Regions from separate parts of the Colwellia sp. MB02u-9 genome, predicted to be linked through region 2. Evidence: predicted binding sites of a transcription regulator. Region 2 holds the regulator's gene; each other region holds the start of a gene.
The links. Region 2 encodes FNR, which switches genes on or off when oxygen is low (the NO sensors DNR and NnrR bind a similar motif). Its sites were predicted from a motif close to TTGATCTAGATCAA; they were not measured.

Region 1 (3,708 bases), on a different contig from region 2:
TTTTTCGATAGGGCCTAAAACACCTGCAATGTTGTTGCTATTGTTTCCCGCTATTCTAATGGCCGTTAGCATATCTCGAGAGAAAGAAATGGGCACCATTACTAACTTTTATGTAACACCCACCAACAAACTAGAGTTCTTACTAGGTAAACAACTGCCTTATATAGTTATAGGAATGCTTAATTTTTTCATTTTAACCTTTATGGTGGTGTTTTTACTGCAAGTGCCATTACAAGGCAGCTTTTTTGGTCTTATGCTCGGCGCCTTGTTTTATGTGTTTGCAGCCACAGGTTTTGGCTTGCTGGTGGCTTCAATCACCCAAACCCAAGTGGCTTCAATTTTTGCTACCGCGATCTTATGTATGCTACCCACCTTACAATTTTCAGGCATTGTGCAACCCACTTCAACACTTGAGGGTGCGGGACATATTATTGGCACAATTTGGCCTGCTACTTATTACATGCATTTAAGTGTTGCCGCTTTCACTAAAGGCCTGGTGTTTGGTGATTTAGCGAAAGACATTATTTTACTGGCCCTTTTTGGTCCTGTTTTTATCGCTATAGCCGCTACCTCACTTAAAAAGCAGGAGCGCTAACTGATGAATACCTGGCTCAATATCTATTGGTTAGGCACGAAAGAATTACGTAGCCTAGTAAGCGACTTCATCATGTTGATGCTCATTGTTTACTCGTTTAGTTTGGCCATATATGCCGAGGCGACAGCCATTAGTGAATCGGTACATAATGCGTCAATTGCGATTGTCGATGAAGACCAGTCGGCCTTGTCTGGCACCATTGCTAACGCGCTCTATCCACCCTATTTTAAAACGCCAATATTTATTTCGGCCGCTCAAACAGACCGAGCAATGGATCAAGACAAATTTATGTTTGTGGTTACCATTCCGCCTAAGTTTGAGCAAAATGTGCGTCAGGGTCGTCAACCTACAGTGCAAATAGATATTGACGCTACGGCAGTCACACAAGCCAGTATAGGTAATGGCTATATACAGAGTATTATTAGCCAAGAAGTGAATTATTTTTTTAAGCGCTCAGACCAAAGCACCGCCTATCCAGTAGAACTTATTATGCGCCAAGCCTTCAATCCAAACGGCAACGGCATGTGGTTTAGTGCTATTAATGCACTGCTTAATCAAATCACTATGTTAACCATTATTTTGACCGGCGCAGCACTGTTGCGTGAACGCGAGCATGGCACAATTGAACACTTATTGGTGATGCCTTTGAATGCATTTCAGATAGTGATGGCTAAAATTTGGGCCAATGGCTTAATTATTTTGATCGCTTTTACTTTGTCGATGTTTCTGGTGGTAGAAAATATACTCGACATCCCCGTTGCCGGTTCAAAATTCTTGTTATTATTAGGCACTTCTGCCTACCTTTTTGCCGCTGCTGCTATTGGTATATTTTTAGGGACTATTGCGCAAACCATGGCGCAATTTGCACTTTTGGTGCTTATGGTTATTATTCCTATGGTGATGCTCTCGGGCGGCTTAACACCGATTGAAAGCCAACCTGACATCATTCAACCCTTAACTTGGTTATTACCTTCAAGACACTATATGGAGTTCTCTCAAGCCGTTGTTTTTCGTGGTGCAGGCATTAATTTAGTCTGGCCACAATTAACTATTATTATTGCGCTTGGTGCGGCATTTTTTATCGCCAGCCTTACCATGTTTAGACGTTCTTTAAAAAGCATGACATAGCTAGGTCAAGCACATACCTATTGTCGCTTACCTTAAATGTTTTGTATTCGTTTTGTATTATTACCCTTTTTTAGCAAAATAAAGCCTAACGGTTATAAACTTGATCGCTATCAAAGTTTACAAGCTTACTTATATGATAAAAAAGACCATAACTAGGCTTAACCAAAGAGAAGATTATGCGATTTGAAAGCGCCAGAGATGCACTTAAACATGCGAAAGAATTCCATCAGAAATTAGTGGTTTTTTATCAAAAATTAGCCAAAGATGAAAATATGCCAAGAACACAGTTATTATTGGAATATATGATCAGTGAGGAAAAAAAATTAGCTGAATCATTAACCCATTATGAAAAAAACACGCCATCGGGTGTTTTAGATACTTGGTTACAATATGCCAATGATCAAGAAATTTTAAAACTGCCAATAGTCAAAAATCATCCATCAACACAATCGATGGATAATATTTTAGAATTATCCATGAAAATGAGTGATGAACTCATAGCAGTATACCAAGTAGTAGCAGAGCAAGTTGACGAGTACAAGGTCAAAGATATTTTCAATAACTTAGCTGACATGCAATGGCAAAAACAAAAACGCATATCAATGAATTTTGATAGGTTTATGGATATCTAGCCTACCTGAGCAGGCCACAAATTTTCTCTCTAAAGAGGCAATAGCACAATAACTTTGCCTTAGCATGAGAAATAGCGATATCTGCTACTGACAACTACTCGTTATCTTGATTTGTATCAAAATATCGCCTTCAAAAAAGCGTAAAGTAGTGCTTCTAGCCATATAAAGTCATCAAAATTTGGGGCACGGTCAATCAATGAAATTTAAAGATTACTACAAGATCCTAGGCTTGGCTGAAAATGCTGATCTAAAGGAAATCAAAACAGTCTATCGTAAGTTGGCCGTTAAATATCATCCTGATAAGAACCCTGAACCCGGGGCAGAAGAAAAGTTTAAAGAAGTAGCAGAAGCCTACGAAGTATTAAAAGATGAGGGAAGAAGAGCCGAGTACGATAAAATGAGACGCTATGGCTCAGGTTCATCCGAGGGTTTTAATGTACCACCCGACTGGCAATCTTCGAGCGGTAACAAGCAATATCAGTCAAACGAAAATGATGATTTTTCTGACTTTTTTAATTCCTTTTTTGCTGACCGAGCCAAGTCTAGAAGACACTCACAAGCGCATAGCGAGGATCTATTTAAAGGCCAAGATTTTGAAATGGAATTACCGGTTTTTTTAGAAGAAAGTGTCTCAGGTGTCACTAAACCCATTGAATATCATGTCCCTGCACCCATCAATGGTCAACTCACTAAAATCAAGAAATCACTTAATGTGAAAGTGCCTAAAGGGGTCAAAGATAGTGAGCGCATAAGGTTAAAAGGCCAAGGCGCACCTGGCAGCAACCATAAGTTAAACGGGGATTTATATCTGATTATTAGATTGGTGCCGCATCCATTATTTGATGTACAAGGCTCAAACTTATTATTAAACGTGCCCCTGACGCCTTGGGAAGCTGCACTAGGTATTAAACTTGAAATACCGACACTTGATGGCAAAGTTAAGCTCAACATTCCCGCTAACTGCCAGAGTGGTCAAAAACTACGAGTAAAAGGCAAAGGGCTCAATAGTAAGTCCGGTCAGGGGGACCTGATCACCGTCATCAAAATTGTAATTCCGCCATCAACTACCGATGAAACAAAACAGTTATGGCAACAACTTGCTGAAGTAGAAAAGTATAACCCCAGAACAGAGTGGAGTTAGCCAAAATGACAGACATAAGCTTACATATTTCAGTCAATGAATTGTGTGAAATAGCCGGAATTGAAAAATGCATCATAATAGAAATGGTTGAATACGGCATTGCTGCACCTATATCAGACAGTCAAGATTCAGAATGGATTTTCGATTTGGAGAGTGCTCATTGGATCAAAAAAGCCATTAAATTGAACCAACAACTTTTAATTGACTGGGTC
Region 2 (3,708 bases):
GTCATGTTATCGGGTGATCATCAACAAGGCTGTGATAAATTACAAGCAAAGCTGCACCTTAATAGCGTACAAGCAGATTTGTCTGCACAAGACAAAGTCAACGCGATTAAACTACAGCAAGCCTCGCATGCTGTAGCTATGATAGGTGATGGCGTAAACGATACCCCAGTATTGGGCGCGGCGCATTTGTCCATTGCCATGGGCAGTGGTACTGATATTGCTAAAAGCGGTGCGGATGTGATATTACTGAACAATAAACTCAAAGGTGTGCAAACACTGCGACAGGTATCGTTAAATACTGCGCGAATTATAAAGCAAAATTACCTTTGGGCTTTTAGTTATAATGCCATTGTATTGCCATTAGCGGTTATGGGCTATATAGCGCCATATATGGCAGTCATTGGCATGTCGGCCAGTTCAATACTAGTGGTAAGTAATTCTTTAAGGTTATTAAAAAAATGAGTGTGATATACGTATTAATTCCCATTGCTATTTTACTTACCGCTATTGGTATTTATCTCTTTTTTTGGGCGGTAAAAACTGAGCAATTTGATGATTTAGAAAAGCAAGGCATGAGCATTTTATTTGAAGATGATCATGATAAAAAAAGCATCCATCAAAGCAATAATGCTACGCCAATAACAACACAGATAGACAAAACAAACACCTCACAAGAGCAAGCAGACGCAAAGGTCAAAAAATAGTTTATGAGCCTTGATTTTTTCTCCGCATTTATCATCGGATTATTAGGCTCAGGCCATTGTATAGTGATGTGTGGTGGTATTAGCACCATGCTGACGACGGCGATTTCTGATACCTCTCGTCATAAAAAATACGCCATTATATTGGCCTATAACTTGGGTCGTATCGCCTCTTATAGTCTTATTGGCGCTCTTGTCGCATTCACTAGCTCAATGGCGACCAAAAATATCGGATTACCTGTTTCGTTGTTAAAAACTATTGCGGGTGTTTTTCTTATCTTATTAGGTTTGTATTTAGGCCAGTGGTTTATGTGGTTAAGCCGCGTCGAACATTTAGGTAAAAATATTTGGCGCTACATAGCACCACAGACTAAAAAATTTATTCCCATTAAAAACGTACAAAGTGCTTTCGCTTTAGGCGCACTATGGGGCTGGTTACCTTGTGGCTTGGTATATTCTACACTAACTTGGGCATTGGCTAGTGCCGATGCCCTTGATGGTGCCTTGATCATGTTTTTCTTTGGACTAGGCACCTTGCCTGCCTTACTTTCAGTATCACTAGGCACCATAAGTATTAAATCATTATTGAGTCATACACTATTTAGAAAGATAGCAGCCAGCTTAGTGATTTCATACGGCATCTATACTATACTTATTTTATATATATAAAGTGCCTGATATGGACATTATATATATAAAAAATCATGGAAAAATTCATGCGTACATCATGAAAAATTTTAAAGGATATTATGAGTTATAAATCATGCACTATTCATCAACATATTCACTGCCAAAACTGTAGTCTTAGTGAATTATGCTTACCCTTTTCTCTCAATGATAAAGAGTTAGAAACGTTAGATAATATTATCGACCGTAAGCTGCCGATCCATAAAGGTGAGCAAATATTTAACGACGGTCAACCCATGCATGCGCTTTACGCCATACGTTCGGGCACATTTAAAACCTACACCATTAGTAAACACGGTGAAGAACAAATTACTGGTTTTCATTTAGCGGGTGATTTGCTTGGCTTTGATGCTATTGCCAATGCTCAACATCCAAGTTTCGCTAAAGCGCTAGAAACCTCAATGGTTTGTGAGATCCCTTACAATACGCTCGATAATTTATCGAACAGCATGCCAAAATTAAAAAAACAAATTTTACGTATGATGAGTACTGAGATCCGTGAAGATCAAGAAATGCTAACATTACTTAATCGTAAAAATGCCGAGCAACGACTAGCAACATTTATCAGTACCTTAAGTATTCGTTACCATGCCCGTGGTTTATCTCCATCTGAGTTTCGTTTATCTATGACCCGCAGTGATATTGGTAACTATATTGGTTTAACGGTTGAAACCATCAGCCGTTTGCTTAACCGCTTTCATAAAAATGGTTTAATTGCCGTTGATGGTAAACTCATTACTATTTTAAGTTTCGACAAATTAAACGCATGCGCCGCACTTTAATGTCACGCTAACACCTGCTTTTCTACATTGCCTTATTAAGGTATTTCACGCTATGCTTAGCGTGAAATATTATTTATCACCGATAGCATAATAATTTGATTTAAGACAACTATTATTGCCTCAAAGTAGACTATTGTTATAACACTAGTAGACAATTGATAAAGGAATTAGCCATGGAAAAGTATCAAAAAATACTCGCGATTGTTGACCCAACAACAGAAGAGCAGAAAGCGGTAAATCGAGCGATAGAATTAGCACGTAAAACAGGTGCTAGCATTACCGCATTTTTGACCATCTATGATTTTTCTTATGAAATGACCACCATGCTGTCAAGTGATGAGCGTGAAGCCATGCGCCAATCAGTTATTAATGATCGCACTCAATGGCTAGAGTCTTTACTCGCTGATCTTGATTTAAGCGGAATTTCTATCGATTGTCGGGTTATATGGCATAACCGTCCCTTTGAGCAAATTATTGCTCAAGTACTCAATAATGGTTATGACATTGTCATTAAAGGGACTCATCAACACGACAAATTCAAATCTGTGATATTTACGCCTACCGATTGGCATATTCTGCGCAAATGTCCTTGCCCTGTTTTACTCGTGAAAGAGCATTTGTGGCCTGATAACGGTAATATTCTTGCGGCGTTAAACATTGGTAGTGAAGAGGAAGAACATAAAGCACTTAATAACAAAATCACTGCAGAAGCTAAACAGCTGACCCAAGTCATGAAAGCTAATTTACACCTAGTTAACTCATTCCCGGGAACGCCAGTAAATATCGCCATAGAAATCCCAGAGTTTAATGCCAGTGATTATAATCGCTCGATGTTAAAATATCATCAAAAAGCGATGTTAGCACATGCAACTGCCTTTAATATTGCGCCAGAAAACACCCATATTAAAGAGGGTTTACCGGAAGATATCATTCAAAGCATAGCGGCTGAATTAGATGCAGAATTAGTCATTCTTGGTACTATTGGCCGTACCGGTTTATCGGCAGCGCTAATTGGTAACACCGCAGAGCATGTTATTGATAGGCTTAATTGTGATGTATTAGCATTAAAACCCGATGGTTACATTTCACCACTTGATGTTGATTAATATCAGCTAACATCACTAGCATAAAGTTGAATTGGGTCATTAAACGCCTAGTTCAACTTTTCTTGTTTAATAACTTAAACTAGATTATGCGCTGAAGTTTTAACAGCCTTTAGCCAAAAGTATATGACGATAATGTCCTTAAGGTAAATAATGTAAAACGGTTACCTGTGATAGCATAATAATAAGGCTATTATTAAGTTAGAGGTATTACTTTTGCTGATAAAAAACTGAGGAAGTACTACTTTTTCAAAGCAATTCAAGCGAAATTTTTTTAACCGACATGATATTTGAATTTATTTATAAATCTATTTTTATACCTAAATTAGGAATAGCACATTTACATAGCGCTTATTTATTATATAGCGCGAAGTAATGTCGATTATGGCGGATCATATCAGTTAATTCCAACACATAATCTATGCCACGTTCAGA
Region 3 (3,708 bases), on a different contig from region 2:
TAAAAACGTCAGGATGCGCTTTTTCAATTTCATCAAGTAAAATAACAGAATATGGTTTACGTCTCACCGCTTCAGTTAAATAGCCACCTTCCTCATAACCGACATAACCTGGAGGCGCTCCCACTAAACGTGCAACAGAGTGTTTCTCCATAAACTCTGACATATCAACTCGCACCAATGAATCTTCACTATCAAAAAGAAAGTGGGCTAAAGCTTTAGTTAATTCTGTTTTACCTACACCAGTAGGGCCAAGAAATAGGAATGAGCCTATGGGTTGATCTGGGTCTGCCAAACCTGCCCTTGAGCGACGAATAGCATTTGATACTGAAACTACCGCTTCTGATTGCCCAATAACGCGTTTGTGCAGGTTATCTTCCATTTGCAATAATTTATCACATTCACCTTCGAGCATTTTTGCAACCGGAATTCCGGTCGCTCGGCTTAACACGTCAGCTATTTCTACGTCAGTCACTTTGTTTCGCAGCAAGGTCATTTCTTGCATTTCTGCTTGGCTAGCCAGATCTAGCTGTTTTTCAAGATCAGGGATGCGACTATATTGTAACTCGGCCATGGTATTAAGATCGCCTACGCGACGAGCCGCTTCAAGTTCAATACGAGCATGCTCTAAATCAGTTTTAATCGCTTGTGTACCATGTAGTGCCGCTTTTTCGGTTTTCCAGACTTCATCTAACTCGTCATAACTGACTTGGCAAGTGCCGATTTCATCCGAGATGAGGTCCAAACGTTTTTTAGAGGCCGGATCAGAATCTTTTGATAAAGCCCTTTGTTCCAATTTCAGTTGAATTAAACGCCTTTCTAATCGGTCTAAGTTCTCTGGCTTAGAATCCATTTGCATACGAATACTAGAAGCTGCTTCATCAATAAGATCGATAGCTTTGTCGGGTAATTGACGGTCGCTAACATAGCGATGAGATAAGGTTGCTGCGGCAACAATAGCGGGATCTGTTATTTCAACATTATGATGGAGTTCATAGCGTTCTTTAAGACCACGTAATATAGCAATGGTATCTTCAACACTGGGTTCATCGACTATAATTTTCTGAAATCGACGTTCCAATGCGGCATCTTTTTCAATATATTGGCGATATTCATCTAATGTAGTAGCGCCAACACAATGCAAATCACCGCGTGCTAACGCTGGCTTTAACATATTACCGGCGTCCATAGCACCGTCACCTTTACCCGCGCCAACCATAGTGTGTAGTTCATCAATAAATAAGATGACTTGCCCTTCTAACTGGCTTAATTCACTGAGTACCGCTTTAAGACGTTCTTCAAATTCTCCACGATATTTAGCGCCGGCAACGAGTGCGCCCATATCAAGTGACAATACACGTTTATTTCGGATACCTTCTGGTACTTCATGATCGACAATGCGTTGAGCTAGACCTTCAACAATCGCGGTTTTACCAACGCCTGGCTGACCAATTAATACCGGGTTATTTTTAGTGCGGCGCTGTAATACCTGAATGGTACGCCTGATTTCATCATCGCGACCAATAACTGGATCTAACTTTCCTTGCTCTGCTAGTTCGGTTAGATCAATGGTGTATTTATCCAATGCTTGACGCACTTCTTCGGCGTTAGCATCATCAACATTTTTACCGCCACGGATATGAACTATCGCGTCTTGTATACGTTGTTCACTCGCCCCTAAGCCTTTAAGAATTTGACCTAACTTACCTTTATCTTGTAACGCCGCTAGCATAAATATTTCTGAGGAGATAAATTTGTCGCCATGCTTTTGGGCAAATTTATCACAAAGGTTTAAAATATTACCCATGGCAGACGATAGCTGCACTTCACCGCCTGTGCCCGAGACATGTGCTAATTCTTCGAGAGCCACTTCAACTTGCGATCTTAACGTTCGCACATTGATACCGGCACTTTTTAATAAAGGGATAATACTGCTGGCGTTTTGATTTAATAACGCAAGCATTAAATGTATTGGCTCGATAAATTGATGATCTTTACCTAATGCGATGGATTGTGCATCAGATATTGCTACTTGAAAAGCCTGGGTAAATTTTTCTAAACGCATTAATGTTCTCCTAGTGCCATGTTACTGGGCTTACAGTTTAGTTATCTATGTTATAAGGACACCAAGGAGGGTTTTCAAGAAAAGAGTCGCTAAAACTTTGACCTAAATCAACAGAACACTTTTAAATAATCACCTTATTTATAAGGGATAATTTTTACTAGAGTGAATGTATAGATATTACGCTAGCCATACGCCCGGTTTTTCCGTCTCTGCGATAAGAATAATACTTACTACTATGCTTATAAGTACAGTCTGCAATTTTAGTGATATTGGTAACCCCTAATGCCAAGAGTTGTAACTCGGCGATTAACTGCAAATTGGCCAAAAACTTTACCTCTGTTCTGCCATTATTTAAAAATGCCACAGGTTTGAAAGCAGATTCAAATTTTACTGACATTTGACAGAACGCCTGTTTTACCTCTTGGCCAACTTCAAAAGCTTGAGGACCAATACAAGGGCCCATCCATGCGAAAATCTCATCGGCCGCACTATGCATTTTTCTAATGGTTCGTTCGATTATATTTGCGGCTAGTGGTCGCCAACCTGCATGAATGGCCGCAATTTCGCTACCGTCTTTATTTGATAACAAAATAGGTAAACAGTCGGCGGTCATTATGGCTAAAGCGATGTGCTGACTATGTGTTATCGCGGCATCAGCGACAATAGGCGTATTTTGATGTTTTTCAACAACAACGACATTATTACCATGAACTTGCTCTAACCATTGAATTTTTGTCATGCTTGGCAGGTAATCAAGTAACAAGCTTCTATTTCGGGCCACAGTATTGGGACAATCTCCCACATGATCGCCTAGATTAAAAGCATCAAACTCGGCTTGGAATTTTTCTGTGTAAGTACTATTTGATAATAAATGCGCTGAATGTTTAGATAATTGATCTTTACTAGGCATTAAGCGAGTAGTAGCAAAGGCCAACACACCTTCTGTTGGCCATTTAATACATTGTAAGTTATTAGATAAGTTAGTAATCACTATCAGTAAGATGAATTTTGGTATCTTTACGCAACATATCAGCTAACGCCACCATATCTTCAGGTACATCAGCATGCCAAGTCATTTGCACACCTGTTATCGGATGATATAAAGATAACATTGCCGCGTGTAAGGCTTGGCGCTTAAATTGTTGTAACATTTCTCGTAACTCTTCAGAGGCATTTTTTGGAGGACGCGGACGGCCTCCATATACGGGATCACCCGCCAGTGCATGAGTAATATGAGCCATATGAACACGAATTTGATGAGTTCGACCCGTTTCTAAACGCAAGCGTAAACGGGTATGTAACCTGAACTTTTCCATCACACGATAATGCGTTACCGAAGGGCGACCTGAAAAAGTAACCGCCATATGAGTACGTTTTGTAGCGTGACGACCAATAGGCTGATCAACCAAACCACCTGCGGTCATAATACCACTGGCAATAGCTTCGTATTCACGGGTAATTTCACGCGCTTGTAGTGATTCAACTAGGTTAGTTTGCGCAGCAATCGTTTTTGCCACCACCATTAATCCCGTAGTATCTTTATCTAAACGATGAACAATACCAGCACGAGGTACAACATCTAACTGCGGGCAGTGATGTAGTAAGGCATTTAAAACTGTGCCATCAGGGTTACCTGCGCCAGGATG

Region 1: the regulator FNR is predicted to act here: its motif matches at 2,462-2,475, upstream of H4J65_RS09130 (DnaJ C-terminal domain-containing protein).
Region 3: the regulator FNR is predicted to act here: its motif matches at 2,160-2,173, upstream of clpB (ATP-dependent chaperone ClpB).

Annotation. Positions count from the first base shown of each region.
Region 1 is NZ_JACGVF010000094.1:99,134-102,841, forward strand. Features, by position in the region: gene rbbA (ribosome-associated ATPase/putative transporter RbbA) at 1-595, shown strand, start outside; gene H4J65_RS09120 (ABC transporter permease) at 599-1,723, shown strand; gene H4J65_RS09125 (hypothetical protein) at 1,900-2,355, shown strand; gene H4J65_RS09130 (DnaJ C-terminal domain-containing protein) at 2,552-3,496, shown strand; gene H4J65_RS09135 (chaperone modulator CbpM) at 3,502-3,708, shown strand, end outside.
Region 2 is NZ_JACGVF010000095.1:14,757-18,464, forward strand. Features, by position in the region: gene H4J65_RS11245 (heavy metal translocating P-type ATPase) at 1-462, shown strand, start outside; gene ccoS (cbb3-type cytochrome oxidase assembly protein CcoS) at 459-704, shown strand; gene H4J65_RS11255 (sulfite exporter TauE/SafE family protein) at 708-1,370, shown strand; gene fnr (fumarate/nitrate reduction transcriptional regulator Fnr) at 1,451-2,170, shown strand; gene uspE (universal stress protein UspE) at 2,344-3,276, shown strand; gene H4J65_RS11270 (glucosaminidase domain-containing protein) at 3,625-3,708, opposite strand, start outside.
Region 3 is NZ_JACGVF010000067.1:72,683-76,390, reverse strand. Features, by position in the region: gene clpB (ATP-dependent chaperone ClpB) at 1-2,062, opposite strand, end outside; gene pgeF (peptidoglycan editing factor PgeF) at 2,220-3,053, opposite strand; gene rluD (23S rRNA pseudouridine(1911/1915/1917) synthase RluD) at 3,043-3,708, opposite strand, start outside.